3 regions of the Shinella sp. M27 genome follow, and region 2 is predicted to be linked to each of the others. Evidence: riboswitches for the same ligand, from Rfam matches in the RefSeq annotation. Region 2 holds a riboswitch; each other region holds the start of a gene.
The links. Region 2 has a riboswitch for thiamine pyrophosphate ahead of thiD (bifunctional hydroxymethylpyrimidine kinase/phosphomethylpyrimidine kinase). Riboswitches for the same ligand answer to the same signal wherever they lie in the genome.
Positions count from the first base shown of each region.

Region 1: it holds a riboswitch for thiamine pyrophosphate, as region 2 does, so the genes downstream of both, thiB (thiamine ABC transporter substrate binding subunit) here and thiD (bifunctional hydroxymethylpyrimidine kinase/phosphomethylpyrimidine kinase) in region 2, are expected to answer to the same signal.
Region 3: it holds a riboswitch for thiamine pyrophosphate, as region 2 does, so the genes downstream of both, thiC (phosphomethylpyrimidine synthase ThiC) here and thiD (bifunctional hydroxymethylpyrimidine kinase/phosphomethylpyrimidine kinase) in region 2, are expected to answer to the same signal.

Region 1 is NZ_JBLZPK010000007.1:221,219-226,052, reverse strand. It holds gene ACOZK4_RS02225 (ABC-F family ATP-binding cassette domain-containing protein) at 1-1,532, opposite strand, end outside; gene ACOZK4_RS02220 (thiamine diphosphokinase) at 1,536-2,201, opposite strand; gene ACOZK4_RS02215 (hypothetical protein) at 2,329-2,505, opposite strand; TPP riboswitch at 2,665-2,771, shown strand; gene thiB (thiamine ABC transporter substrate binding subunit) at 2,811-3,818, shown strand; gene thiP (thiamine/thiamine pyrophosphate ABC transporter permease) at 3,832-4,834, shown strand, end outside.
Region 2 is NZ_JBLZPK010000032.1:93,998-98,831, reverse strand. It holds gene ACOZK4_RS12695 (AraC family transcriptional regulator) at 1-304, shown strand, start outside; gene ACOZK4_RS12690 (LysE family translocator) at 433-1,044, shown strand; gene thiD (bifunctional hydroxymethylpyrimidine kinase/phosphomethylpyrimidine kinase) at 1,143-1,955, opposite strand; TPP riboswitch at 1,998-2,094, opposite strand; gene ACOZK4_RS12680 (peptide chain release factor 3) at 2,162-3,742, opposite strand; gene dut (dUTP diphosphatase) at 3,837-4,304, shown strand; gene ACOZK4_RS12670 (GNAT family N-acetyltransferase) at 4,309-4,834, shown strand, end outside.
Region 3 is NZ_JBLZPK010000060.1:246,833-251,666, reverse strand. It holds gene thiC (phosphomethylpyrimidine synthase ThiC) at 1-1,635, opposite strand, end outside; TPP riboswitch at 1,727-1,843, opposite strand; gene ACOZK4_RS23195 (Bax inhibitor-1/YccA family protein) at 1,979-2,695, opposite strand; gene ACOZK4_RS23190 (anti-sigma factor family protein) at 2,723-3,496, opposite strand; gene ACOZK4_RS23185 (sigma-70 family RNA polymerase sigma factor) at 3,483-4,028, opposite strand; gene ACOZK4_RS23180 (YqaA family protein) at 4,083-4,520, opposite strand.

The DNA of each region.
Region 1 (4,834 bases), on a different contig from region 2:
GCCTTTTCCGCCTTGCGCTTCTCTTCGATCGCACCGCGGCGCTGCGCCATCATGTCGGTATAGCCGCCGGCATATTCGATCCAGCGACCATCAGGGTTTTCCGGATCGGCGGGGGCGATGGTCGAGGTGACGGTGCGGTCGAGGAAGTCGCGGTCGTGGCTGACGAGCAGGACCGTGCCGGCAAAGCCGGCGACGATCTCCTGCAACAGGTCCAGCGTCTCGATGTCGAGGTCGTTGGTCGGTTCGTCGAGGATCAAAAGGTTGGTCGGGCGCGACAGGATGCGCGCCAGCATCAACCGAGCGCGCTCGCCGCCCGAGAGGTTGCGGATCGGCGTGCGGGCCTGTTCCGGCTGGAAGAGGAATTCCTTCATATAGCCGGTGACGTGGCGCTGCTCGCCATTGACCAGCAGGTTTTCGCCGCGCCCATCGGTGAGGTAATGGGCGAGCGTATCATCGAGATTCAGGTCCTCGCGGCGCTGGTCGAGCGTGGCGATCTCCAGATTGGTGCCGAGCTTCACCGTACCGCTGTCGGGTTCCAGCTGGCCGGTCAGCATTTTCAGCAGCGTCGTCTTGCCGGCACCGTTCGGGCCGACGAGGCCGATGCAATCGCCCCGGTGCACGCGGATCGAGAAGGGCGCGACGATGGTGCGCTCGCCGTAGGCCTTGGTGATCTTTTCCGCCTCGATGACAAGCTTGCCGGATTCCTGCGCATCGGAGGCGCTGGCCTGCACACTGCCCTGCGGGCCCTTGTGGCCGCGATAACGCGAGCGCAGATCGTGCAGCGCGCCGAGACGGCGCATGTTACGCTTGCGGCGTGCCGTCACGCCGTAGCGCAGCCAGTGCTCCTCGCGCTCGATCGCTTTGCCGAGCTTGTGCTGCTCCAGCTCCTCGGCTTCCAGCACCTCATCGCGCCAGGCTTCGAAATGGCCGAAACCGCGGTTGAGCCGGCGCGACTGGCCGCGATCGAGCCAGACGGTGGCGTTCGAGACCTTTTCGAGGAAACGACGGTCGTGCGAGATGACGACGAGCGCCGAGCGGGTCGATTGCAGCTCGCCTTCCAGCCATTCGATGGTCGGAAGATCGAGATGGTTGGTCGGCTCGTCGAGCAGAAGAATGTCCGGCTCCGGCGCCATGACGCGGGCAAGTGCGGCGCGGCGCGCCTCGCCGCCCGACAGCGACTTCGGGTCTTCCGTGCCGTCGAGGCCGAGATGTTCGAGCAGATAGGTGACGCGGTACGGATCGTCGCTCGGGCCAAGCCCGGCTTCGGCATAGGCCGCGACCGTGTCGTAACCATCGAAATCCGGTGCCTGGTGCAGGTAGCGGATAGTCGCGGAGGGGTGGCGGAACACTTCGCCCGACTGCGCCTCGGCAAGGCCGGCGGCGATCTTCATCAGCGTCGACTTGCCCGAGCCGTTGCGGCCGACAAGCGAGATTCGGTCGCCGGGCTCCACTTGCAGGCTCGCGCCGGCAAGCAGCGGCGTGCCGCCGAAACTCAGGAAGATATCGTCGAGTTTGAGGATGGGCGGTGCCAAGGGTCAGGCTCCTGAAAGGTCATAGGGCCGGGCGATGAGGATCGCGCGGCCGGAGGCAAGCGAAAGGCGGATCGGGCCTTCGGCGACATTGGAAATGGTGCGCGAGGAGCCGAAGGGCAACGAAAAATCATTGAGCGGATAGCGCACATTGCCGATGAAGAGGCCCGACAGCGGCGAAAGGCCGAGGATCGAAAACAGGCAACCCTTGGGCAGGTTGATGTCGAGGCTGCCCGGCAACAGTGGCCACGCCTCCTCCTCGCCGGAGGTGAGCTTGATCGCATAGCCGTCTTCGGCCAGCGACACCGCATGAAGCAGGTGCATCAGCGCATGGTCGCTGCGCTCGCCACCAAGCGCGCCGACCAGCACGATATCCTTCGCGCCGCGTTCGGTCGCGACGGACACGGCGATCGCCCCGTCGGTCTCGTTCTTGGCGACGGGATAGGGCTGGCGGTCGACACCGGGCCAGGCGGCGATGAGATCGTCCGGCGTCGAATCGAAATCGCCGACCCAGATTTCCGGCGTCACACCGAGCGCTGCGGCATGCCGCATGCCACCATCGGCCGCCACGAAGCGCGCACCGACAATATCGGCCCGCACCCGCGGCGTCACCGCAAGCGCGCCGCCGAGAAGGACGACGAAGGTCTGGTCTATCGGGGCCGGTATGGTCATGGCTGATGCCCTTAGCGCATGTTCCGGCGAAAGGGAAAGAGTTTGGCGCCGCCGCATAGGCCCGAACGGCAAAAGACCCGGATGCAGGGGAACATCCGGGTCTCGGGGAGGTCAGGGACGGGTTCGCTTAGCGGCAGACCTTGATGCGCTTGATGATCACATTGCCGTAGTAGTCGTAGGACTTGATCTTCTTGATGAAGCAGTACGGCTGATAATCGTAGCTGTAGTAGCCGGCCTGAGAAGGCGCTGCGAAGGAGACGGCAGCGATAAGGGCAACGGTGGCGGAAACGATGATCTTGCGCATGGGGTCTCTCCTGATCGGTTAACGATGAGCCTCTCTCATCCGGTGATCTGAAGGTCTCATATCCCTACCCATGCCGCTGTTCCGGATGGAACAGGGCCGGCCGCCCCGCTTGCGCGCATCCACCCCTTGCGCCGCGGCGTTTCCGGGATTATGCCTTTTTCCGCTCTAACGGGGTGCCTGCAGGTTTGCGGGCTGAGAGGCCTCACCGCCAACCCGAAGAACCTGATCCGGTTTGTACCGGCGGAGGGATTAGACGGCACAATCCAGCGCCCTATTCCCGTTTTTGACGAAACAAGGAGGCGCTGATGCGCAAGACAGTTTTTTCCTCCATCGCGGCGTTCGCCGTTTCCCTCGCCCTGCCCGCCTTCGCACAGGAAAAGACGCTCACCGTCTATACCTATGAGAGCTTCGTTTCCGACTGGGGCCCCGGCCCGAAGGTCAAGGAAGCGTTCGAAAAGACCTGCGGCTGCACGGTCGAATGGGTCGGTGTCGCCGACGGCGTGGAGCTCCTGACCCGACTGAAGCTCGAAGGCGAGGGCACCAAGGCCGATGTCGTGCTCGGGCTCGACACCAGCCTCATCACCGAGGCGAAGGCGACCGGTCTTTTCGAGGCGCACGGCCTTTCGCCTGATAACCTGACGGTGCCCGGCGGTTTTTCCGACGACACCTTCCTGCCCTATGACTACGGCCACTTCGCCGTCGTCTATGACAGCGAGACGGTGAAAAACCCGCCGACGAGCCTGAAGGAACTGGTCGAGGGCGATCCGTCGCAAAAGATCGTCATCGAGGATCCACGCACTTCGACGCCGGGCCTCGGCCTGCTGCTCTGGGTGAAATCCGTCTATGGCGACAAGGCGGGCGAGGCCTGGGGCAAGCTGAAGGACCGCGTGCTGACCGTCACGCCCGGCTGGTCGGAAGCCTATGGCCTGTTCACCAAGGGCGAGGCGCCGATGGTGCTCTCCTACACGACCTCGCCGGCCTATCACGTGATCGCGGAAAAGACCGAGCGCTATAAGGCAGCCGCCTTCTCCGAGGGCCACTATGTGCAGATCGAGGTTGCCGGCCTGACGCGCACCTCGCACGACAAGGACCTTGCCCACCAGTTCCTGACCTTCATGACCAGCCCGGATTTCCAGTCGATCATTCCGGAAACCAACTGGATGATGCCGGCCGCCAAGACGAAGGATCCGCTGCCCGCCGCCTTCGACGCACTGGTCAAGCCGGAAAAGACCTTCCTGATGTCGTCGGACGAAGTCGCCGCCAATCGCAAGGCCTGGATCGACGAATGGCTGGCCGTAATGAGCGCCAAGTAAGGAGCGGCTGAACATGTTCGCCCGCGCGGAACGACGCACACTGCGTGTCGCCGGGGGCCTTGCCCTCGGCTTCGTGCTCGTCTTCGCGGGCGCGGCAACGGCGGTGCTGCTCGCCCATGCGGGCGGCAGCGGCGCCCCGCTCTTCGATGCCTATACCTGGCGGGTGGCGCAGTTCACGCTGATGCAGGCGACGCTCTCGACGCTCCTGTCGGTGGTGCTCGCCATTCCCGTTGCCCGGGCACTTGCCCGCCAGCGGACCTTTCCCGGTCGCGTCTGGATCCTCAGGCTCTCCGTCGTGCCGCTCGGCCTGCCGTCGCTGGTGGCGGCCCTCGGCATCATCGAAATCTGGGGGCGGCAGGGCGTCGTCAACGACCTGCTGCGGCTTGGTGGGCTGGAAAGCCCCGTCAGCGTCTATGGCCTTGCCGGCATCCTGATCGCCCATGTCTTCTTCAACCTGCCGCTCGCCGCGCGGTTCCTGCTGGCGGCACTCGACCGCATCCCGCCGGAATACTGGCTGACCTCGGCCAATCTCGGCATGGGCAGCGGCGCGACCTTCCGGCTCATCGAGTGGCCGGTCATAAGGCGCGTCCTGCCGGGCATTGCCGGCCTGATCTTCATGCTCTGCGCGGCAAGCTTCACCGTGGTGCTGACGCTCGGCGGCGGGCCGGCGGCAACCACCATAGAGGTGGCGATCTATCAGGCGCTGCGCTTCGATTTCGATCCGCAGCGCGCCGTGCTGCTATCCGGCTTGCAGATCGCCGTCACGGCGGCGCTGATCTGGCTGCTCTCGCTGTTCGGCCGCCCGCCGGAAGAGGGCATGACGGCGGGGCGCGATATCAGGCGCTTCGACGGCCGGCGCCGCCGCCTGTCCGATGGCCTCATCCTGCTCGCCTTCTCGCTTTTCACCGCAGCACCGCTTGCCGCGACGCTCGTCTCTGGCCTTGCGGCCGATTTCGGCCGGCTGGCGCTCGATCCTTTGCTGCACCGGGCGCTCGCCACCAGCCTTGCCATATCCT
Region 2 (4,834 bases):
CGCCCGTGCCCGTGAAAAACTCGACAGCATGCCCGATGCCGCCATCACCCTTGAAGACCTTGCGGAAGAAAGCGGGCTTGGCCGTTTCCGGCTGGTGCGTGACTTCGCCCGCGTGACCGGGCTGACACCGCACGCCTACCTGCTCCAGCGCCGCACCGAGCTTTCCCGTCGATTGATCGCGACGGGAAAGCCGCTCGCCGAAGCCGCGGCCGAAGCAGGCTTTGCCGACCAGAGCCATATGACGCGCAATTTCACCCGCCGCTACGGCTATACGCCCGGTGCCTACCACGCCGCCCTCGCCTAGCGACTTTTCGCAATTCCGGGCGCAAAACCGCTCCGCACTTTTGCTGGAATTGCTTGGCTGCAATTTCGTTCAAGACCATCCTGGCCGCTCCGGTGTTTCCTGCCCGCTCCTCAGCATGGGAACATCACATGACCACCGAATTCCTCATAACCTCGCTCGTTGTCATCCTGCTTCCGGGCACCGGCGTCATCTATACGCTGGCGCTCGGTATCAGCGGTGGTTTTCGCGCCGGCCTGCTTGCCGCCTTCGGCTGCACGCTCGGCATCATTCCGCATATCCTCGCCAGTGTCGTCGGGCTTGCCGCCGTGCTGCATGCCAGTGCGCTCGCCTTCGAGGTGCTGCGCTATGCCGGCGTCGCCTATCTGCTTTTCATCGCCTGGAGCCTCCTGAAGGATTCGCGTGCGCTCGATCTCGGGCCGGATCAGCCGGCAGAACGGGCGCCGCGCATCGTGCGGAAAGGCATCCTCACCAATATCTTCAACCCGAAACTCTCGCTGTTCTTCCTGGCCTTCCTGCCGCAATTCGTACCGGCACAGGCGCCTGACGTCACCGCGCGCATGCTCATCCTCGGCGTAGTCTTCATGGCGCTGACCTTCCTCGTCTTCGCGCTCTATGCAGCCCTTGCCGCAGGCCTGCGGCAGCAGGTGCTGAGCCGTCCGAAGATCATGGTCTGGACACAGCGCAGTTTTGCCGCCGCGCTCGGTCTGATGGGTCTGCGGCTGGCGCTCGCGGATCGCTAGAGCAATTCCAGCAAAAGTGCGAAGCGGTTTTGCGTCCGGAATTGCCTAGAAACAAAGAGCTAGAGCGTTTTCGCGTTTCGAAGAAAAGCGGAAATACTCTAGTTCCAGAGCGCATGAAAATGGTGCAGCGGGCCGTGGCCGGAGCCGACGGCCAGCGCATCCGAGCCGCGCACGGCGCCGGCAATGTAGCTTTTTGCCGCCGCCACGGCATCCGGCAGCGTCTTGCCCTTGCCGAGTTCGGCCGCAATGGCGCTCGATAGCGAGCAGCCGGTGCCATGGGTGTTGCGCGTAAGGACGCGCACGCCCTCGAACCAGCGCAGGCGATCGCGCGTCGCCAGGACATCCGGGCTCTGGTTGCCGGGCAGGTGCCCACCCTTCAGCAGCACCGCCTTGGGGCCAAGCGCCAGCAGGCGGTTCGCCTGATCCGCCATCGTCTCCCGGTCCGTTGCCTCCGCCTCGCCGAGCAGAGCGGCCGCCTCCGGCAGGTTGGGCGTGAGCACCGTGGCGAGCGGCAGCAGGCGGCGCATCAGGGCATCGACGGCCTCGCGCGCCAGAAGCGAGGCGCCACCCTTGGCCACCATGACGGGATCGAGCACGAGCGGCGTGCTGCGATGGCTGGCGAGCGCATGGGCCACCGCCTCGACAATATCGGCCGAGGCGATCATGCCGATCTTCACCGCATGGACCCGCACATCGGCGAAGACATCCCGGATCTGCGCCGCGACGAAATCCGCCGGCACGAGATGCACGCCGGACACGCCTTGTGTGTTCTGCGCCGTCAGCGCCGTCAGCACGGCCATGCCATAGGTGCCGCGCGCCGCGAAGGTCTTGAGATCGGCCTGGATGCCGGCGCCGCCCGACGGGTCGGACCCTGCGATGGAAAGGATGTTTGCGATGGTCGTCTCGGCCATTAAGCCTCCTTGCGACGGAGGTGGCCGTGGGACGCGCAGCGATACGGCGCCCGTTCGACTCCCTCCGCCGGCATGATCCGGTTCAGGTTCAAAGGGTGCTTCTCAGCCCGCCTTGCGGCGGACGCCCCTGTCCAGGCGCTACGTTTCGCAAATGAAAAGCCGCCTGTCATCTTGAAAGTGACAGGCGGCAAAATGGCAGGCGTGCGTTACGCCTTGGTGACGTGATATTCCTTGATGGCGACCATCTTGATCGCGGGATAGCGCTCCGCCTCGTAGCGCAGAGAGAAGCTGTCCTGCGCCAAAAACACCGGATCGCCGTCAAGGTCGCGGGCGATATCGCCGCGGCGCTGGGTAACGAATTTGTCGAGTTCCGCCGCATTCTCGGAGGAAACCCAGCGGCAGACGGAGAAGCGCGACATCTCGAAGGAAACCGGCAGACCGTATTCCCCCTGAAGCCGTTCCTTCAACACGTCGAGCTGCAGCGCACCGACCACGCCGACGATGGCCGGCGAGCCGTCTTCCGGTGAGAATAGCTGCACGACGCCCTCTTCCGCCATCTGCTGCAGGGCTTCCTTCAGCTTCTTGGCCTTCATCGCGTCTTCCAGCCGCACGCGGCGCAGAATTTCCGGCGCGAAGTTCGGCACGCCCTCGAAGACCAGCGCTTCGCCTTCCGTCAGCGTATCGCCGATGCGCAGCGTGCCGTGGTTCGGGATGCCCACCACGTCGCCGGCATAGGCCGTGTCGGCCAGCTGGCGCTGCGAGGCGAAGAAGAACTGCGGCGCCGAGAGACCTATGGTCTTGCCGGTGCGGGCAAGGCGCACCTTCATGCCGCGCTCCAGCATACCGGAGCAGACGCGGGCAAACGCGATGCGGTCGCGGTGGTTCGGGTCCATATTGGCCTGGATCTTGAAGACGAAGGCCGTCATCTTGTCTTCGGCGGCATGGACCTTGCGCACATCGGCAATCTGGTCACGCGGCGGCGGCGCGAAGGCGCCGAGCGCGTTGATGAGATCGCGCACACCGAAATTGCGCAATGCCGAACCGAAGAAGACCGGCGTCATATGGCCTTCGAGGAAGGCTTCGCGGTCGAATGGGCGGCAGGCCTCGCGGGCCAGCTCCAGCTCCTCGGTGAAGGCTTCGCGCTCGTTTTCCGGCAGGTTTTTGGCGACTTCGGCGATATCGTCCATTTTCGTCGGCTGCACCTGCGTATCCGAGCCGCGATAGGTGCGATCGGCAAGGTGATAGGAGCCGCAGAAGGACTTGGAGCGGCCGACGGGCCAGGTGACCGGCGCGGTATCGAGTGCCAGCTTCTCTTCCACCTCGTCGAGGATTTCGAAGGGGTCGCGGCTTTCGCGGTCCATCTTGTTGACGAAGGTGATGATCGGGATATCGCGCAGGCGGCAGACTTCGAAGAGTTTCAGCGTGCGCGGCTCGATACCCTTGGCGGCATCGATGACCATGATGGCCGCGTCAACGGCCGTCAGCGTGCGGTAGGTATCGTCGGCGAAGTCCTCGTGGCCGGGCGTATCGAGAATGTTGAAGACGTTGCCGTCATATTCGAAGGTCATGACCGAGGTCACGACGGAGATGCCGCGCTCGCGCTCGATCTTCATCCAGTCCGACCGGGTCTGGATGCGGTCCTTCTTCGCCTTCACTTCGCCGGCGAGCTGGATGGCGCCGCCGAACAGCAGCAGCTTTTCGGTGAGCGTGGTTTTACCGGCGTCCGGGTGCGCGATGATCGCGAAGGTGCGGCGGCGGGAGACCGCCTCGGCGAGGGTTTCAGCCATTTTTCTGCAATATCCTGTGAGTTGCCGGCGTCTTTACAGGCTCCGCCTCGAAGATGCAATTGACGCGCTGCCGCCACGGCCGGCTTATGGCCGCATGACCGCACACGCTCCCGCCCAGCTCTCCCTCATCCGCCTGCCGCATGGCGCGGGGATCGAGCTTCCCGCCTATGAGACGCCGGGCGCCGCCGGCATGGACCTGCGCGCCGCGGTGGAAGCCGATGCACCGCTGACGCTCGCGCCGGGCAAGCGCACGCTGGTACCGACCGGCTTCGTCTTCGAAGTGCCCTTCGGCTACGAGGCGCAGATCCGTCCGCGCTCCGGCCTCGCCTTCAAGAACGGCATCACCTGCCTCAACACCCCCGGCACCATCGACAGCGATTATCGCGGCGAGGTGAAGGTGCTGCTCGTCAATCTCGGCGAAGAGCCGTTCACCATCGAGCGCGGCATGCGCATCGCCCAGATGGTAATCGCCCCCGTAACGCAGATCGCCGTTCACGAGGTAACGGAAGCCAGCGAGACCGCACGCGGCGCCGGCGGCTTCGGCTCGACCGGCGTGCGCTGAGACGATGACGGGCCATCCTGCGCTCGTTTTCCGCGCGAACTATTTCGGCGATCCGGCGGCTTCGCTGGCGCTTGCCGGCCTGCTCGACGACACGTTCGGCATCGATGTGACGATCCTCGACCGGCTTGGCGGGCCGGACCCGACCGGCGTGCCCTTCGCCTGGTTCGACGCATCCGGCACCTGCATCGCCAATATCAGTGCCTTCTCGATGCCGCTGGTCATCAACGGCAATTTCACGCGCGCCGCGGCGCTGCAATCGGGAGCGGTGCGGCCGGATTTTCGCGGGCGCGGCCTGTTCCGCTCCGTCATGGAGGCAGCCCTCGACTATTGCGACAGCGAGGGTTTTGAAGCCGTGGCGCTGCTGACCGACAAGCCCACCCTCTACGAGCGTTACGGTTTCCGAACGCTGGCGCAGCATCGTTTTGCAGGCCCGGCACCGACAGGCGGTCGGGCTGGCGCAACGCGGCAGCTCGATATGGCCAACGATGCGGACGTGACGTTGCTTCGCCGACTCTTGAATGGTCGTCGCC
Region 3 (4,834 bases), on a different contig from region 2:
CTCGTCGTGGAACGAACGCGCGGTGTCCGGGTCGAGCGAGAGGTTGAACTGGTCCTCCCAGCGGAATTCGAAGCGGGCGCGCGACAGGGCATCGTCGCGGATTTTTGCGGCCGGATGCCCCTTGGCGAGATCGGCCGCATGCGCCGCGATCTTATAGGTGATGACGCCGACCTTCACGTCGTTGCGGTCGGGCAGGCCGAGATGTTCCTTCGGCGTGACGTAGCAGAGCATGGCGGTGCCGAACCAGCCGATCATGGCCGCCCCGATGCCTGAGGTGATGTGGTCGTAGCCCGGTGCGATGTCCGTCGTCAGGGGCCCGAGCGTGTAGAACGGGGCCTCGCCGCAGGTCTTCAACTGCTTGTCCATGTTCTCCTTGATCTTGTGCATCGGCACATGGCCGGGGCCCTCGATCATGACCTGGCAGTCCTTTTTCCAGGCGATTTGCGTGAGTTCGCCGAGCGTCTCCAGTTCGGCGAACTGCGCGGCATCGTTGGCGTCGGCAATCGAGCCGGGACGCAGGCCGTCGCCGAGCGAGAAGGAGACGTCATAGGCGCGGCAGATGTCGCAGATTTCCTCGAAATGCTCGTAGAGGAAGCTTTCCCTGTGGTGATGCAGACACCACTTGGCCATGATCGAGCCGCCGCGCGAGACGATGCCGGTGACGCGGTTGACGGTGAGCGGGATGTAGTGCAGCCGCACGCCGGCATGGATGGTGAAATAATCGACACCCTGTTCGGCCTGCTCGATCAGCGTATCGCGAAAAACCTCCCAGGTGAGGTCCTCGGCAATGCCATTGACCTTCTCCAGCGCCTGGTAGAGCGGCACGGTGCCGATCGGCACAGGCGAATTGCGGATGATCCATTCGCGGATGTTGTGGATGTTGCGGCCGGTCGAGAGGTCCATGACCGTATCGCCGCCCCAGCGGATCGCCCAGACCATCTTCTCGACCTCCTCCGCCATGGAGGAGGTGACGGCGGAATTGCCGATATTGGCGTTGATCTTGACCAGGAAATTCCGGCCGATGATCATCGCCTCGGCTTCCGGATGGTTGATATTGGCGGGGATGATGGCCCGGCCGCTCGCGACCTCCTGGCGGACGAAGTCCGGTGTCACGAAATCGGGGATATGCGCGTCAAAACTTTCGCCGTCGCGGGCAAGGGCCTCTTTTGCCGCCTTGCGGCCGAGGTTTTCCCGGATTGCGATGAACTCCATTTCCGGCGTGATGATGCCGGCCCGGGCGTAGGCGAGCTGCGTCACCGACTTGCCGTCCTTCGCGCGGCGCGGGTGGTTGCGGACGGGAAATTCCGGCGTCAGGCGCTCGCCCGTTGCAAAGCCGTTATCCTCGGGGCGGACATGGCGGCCTTCGTACCCCTCGGTGTCGCCGCGGGCGATAACCCAGCTTTCGCGCAGCCGCGGCAGGCCGGCATCGATGGCGACGACGTGGTTGGGGTCGGTGTAGGGGCCGGAGGCATCGTAAACGATGACGGGCGGTTCGCCCGAGGTCGGGTGGAGCGAAATCTCGCGCATCGGCACGCGGATGTCGGGATGTTCTTCGCCGGCAATGTGGATCTTGCGCGAGGCGGGCAGGGCGCCGGTCGTGACGGTCGGGGTAAGCTTTTGGGCGGCAATATTCATCGTGAGGCTCCAAGTGTTCGTTTGGAGACCCAGTCCTAGAGCCGGAATGATGGAAGGACGCCGAGACGGAATCCGGGTTTGCGGATGTCCTGCCACAGCGCTTGCACCGTCCCTACGCCAGTATGAACTGGATCAGGTTCAACGGGTCACTGCGCTGCGAAAGCCAGCAGTATCTCAGCCCCTTGTCGGGACCCCCCTGGTGAATGCCTTAAGCAAAAACGCTGCGGGCCGATTTGTCAACATGGGTAATTTATGTAAGTAAATTCTTACGGTTTATTGCATGCGCACAAAAAGAAACGGCGGAGCATAGCCCCGCCGTTCCCTTTGAAATCATTCACGAAAACTACTCGCGTTCACCCGTGAAATTCAGCAGCAGCTGGAAGATGTTGACGAAATTGAGATACAGCGAGAGCGCACCGAACACAGCCATCTTCTGGCTCGATTCCTGGTCGATGTTTTCGGCATACTGTTCCTTGATGTTCTGCGTGTCCCAGGCGGTCAGGCCGACGAAGACGACGATGCCGATGACGGAAATCGCGAACTGCAGCGCGCTCGAGCCGAGGAAGATGTTGACGACCGAGGCGATGACAACGCCGATCAGGCCCATCATCAGGAACGAGCCGACCTTCGACAGATCCCGCTTTGTCACGTAGCCGTAGAGGCTTGTCGTGCCGAACATCGTTGCGGCGATGAAGAAGGTGCGGGCGATGCTCATGCCGGTGAAGACGAGGAATACCGAGGCGAGCGACAGGCCCATGACGGCGCAGAACGCCCAGAAGGTCATCTGGGCTGTGCCGGCCGACATTGTCTGGATCTTGAACGAGAAGAAGAAGACGAAGGCGAGCGGCGCAAGCATCACCACCCACTTCAGCGGGGAGGAGAAGATTGGCACGTAGAGCGCCGGCGTCGAGCCGACGATGAAGGCGACGAGGCCGGTGATGACGAGGCCGGCGCCCATGTAGTTGTAGACGCGCAGCATGTGCTGGCGCAGGCCCTCGTCGAAGAGGGCGGCCGATTGCGCCTGCGCGCCATAGCCAAATCGTTGTTGTACGGGTTCCATCTGAAATCTCCTTCTGGAAACGGTTGATCAGTAGAGCGTGCGGGAAAGATCCCGCGCGGTTTCGGCCAGCTCGTCGGCCTTGCGGCTTTCCGACACCAGCGCATAGGCGACATCGCCGATCTGCCAATAGGCGGCGCGGGCATTGTCGGCGTGGAAGAGCAGCACGTGCTGCACGGCAAAGGAGCCGGGGCGCACGGCGAAAAGCGACAGGCGCTCATCCTTCCGGGGCTCCAGCACCAGTTCGACGCTTGGGCCGTAGGCCGAGGGGAAGACCTGCGTGTCGACGACGCCCCAGCCCTTCGGCAGGTCCGGCAGGACGATTGCCGTCGCAGAGCGGATCTCGGCGGGGTCGAAGTTTTCCGTTTCCGGCTGAGACGCCATGTAATCGCGCAGAAGCGTCGTCTTGTGCGCCCGCACCGCCTCTTCCACGAAGACGGGCGGCGGCGTCGATGCCACGACCTCGGTTGCGCCGAAGGGGCCGAAGGCCGCATGGGCGACCCAGCCGGCGGCGACAAAGAGCGCGATGGTGGCGGCGCGGCGCAGGAAACCGAAGACGCGGCGGCGCGACAGCGCCCGTTCGAGCAGGCGTGCGGCCTCGCGCGTTTCCTGCCGCATCACCGCGCGGTGGTCGGCAAGCGCCAGGCGCAGTTCGTCGCGCACGCGCAGGTCCTTCATGATCTGGGCTGCGGTTTCGGGCCGTTCCGACAAATAGGCTTCCACCTCGATGCGCCGGCCGACGGCGAGCTGGTCGTCGACATAGGCGTTGAGATCGGCCTCGAGAATGGGGTCATTGCTTGTCATCGTCAGTGCCTCCGACGATTTTGAGATGGGTTACGGTCGCGGCCGGACCGCTCTGTTCGAAGCTGCGCAGCCGTTCGCGGGCGCGGGCAACGCGCGACATCAGCGTGCCCACCGGAATCTTCAGCGTGTCGGCCGCTTCCTGATAGGAAAGCTCCTCGATAGCGACGAGATGCAGCGCCGCGCGCTGGTCTTCCGGCAGGCCGAAGAACGCGTCGCGCAGCTGCGTGAGCCGCACCGAATGGTCCTGGTTCGCCGGCATCGCGCGTTCGGCGAGATCGGCCGCCGCATCGTGGCGGCGCTCCAGCGAGCGGCGCTGGCGCAGGCGGTCGATATGCGCATTGTGCAGAATGGACATCAGCCAGTTGCGTACATTGGCACCGGTGCGGAAGCTCGACTGCCGCTCGTAGGCTTTCACGAGTGCATCGTGCACGAGATCTTCCGCCTCGTCCGGATTGCGGACGAGCGAAAGCGCATAGCGCCTGAGCGCCGCAAGCTGTCCGATCACGTTGAAGCCGGGTGTCTTTCCGTTCATGACCCAATATACGAAAGCTGCGCGGTGCTCATTCCATCGTCATGGCAAAAAAATTCAAAGCCAATGCAGGATTGCCGCGGCGAGGACAACGTAGCGGCCGAATTTTGCGATGGTGACGACCAGCAGAAAGCGCGGGAAGGGCTCGCGCATGATGCCGGCGGCAAGCGTCAAGGGGTCACCGATAATGGGTAGCCAACTCAACAGCAGGCTCCACCAGCCGTAGCGGCGATACCAGCGTCCGGCGCGTTCCAGGCTTTCTGCGCTGACGGGAAACCAGCGCGCTTCGCGATAACGCTCGATGCCGCGCCCCAGCAGCCAGTTGACGACGGAGCCGAGCACATTGCCGGTGCCGGCGACGAGGATGAGCAAGGCCGGAGAGTGGTGCCCGAGGGCGAGCAGGCCGGCGAGCACAGCCTCGGACTGCGCGGGAACAAGGGTTGCGGCAAGGAAAGCCGCGAGGAAAAGGCCGCCATAGGCCGCAAGCGCGCTCATGGCGACGCACACCATGCCGTCAGCGATCGGTGCGCGGCAGGGATGCGATGTCGTCGCTCTTTCGACCTGTTTCGTGAAGTATCCACCGGGACGACCATGCCATTCTTCTTTCCGGGTGCCGGAATGGCCGCCTTGCTCGCCTGCCTAAGGCGGGACGATGCCGGGGAAAAGGCCGCAAAGGTGATTTCCGGCGGGGAAGTGGACGGATGACGTGGTTGTGAACGGAATGAGCCACCGCCTTGCGCTGAAGGCGTCGGTCAAGACACTCCGCATATCAGGAGATCGGCGGCGGCCCGCAGGTTCGGGCCGCCCGC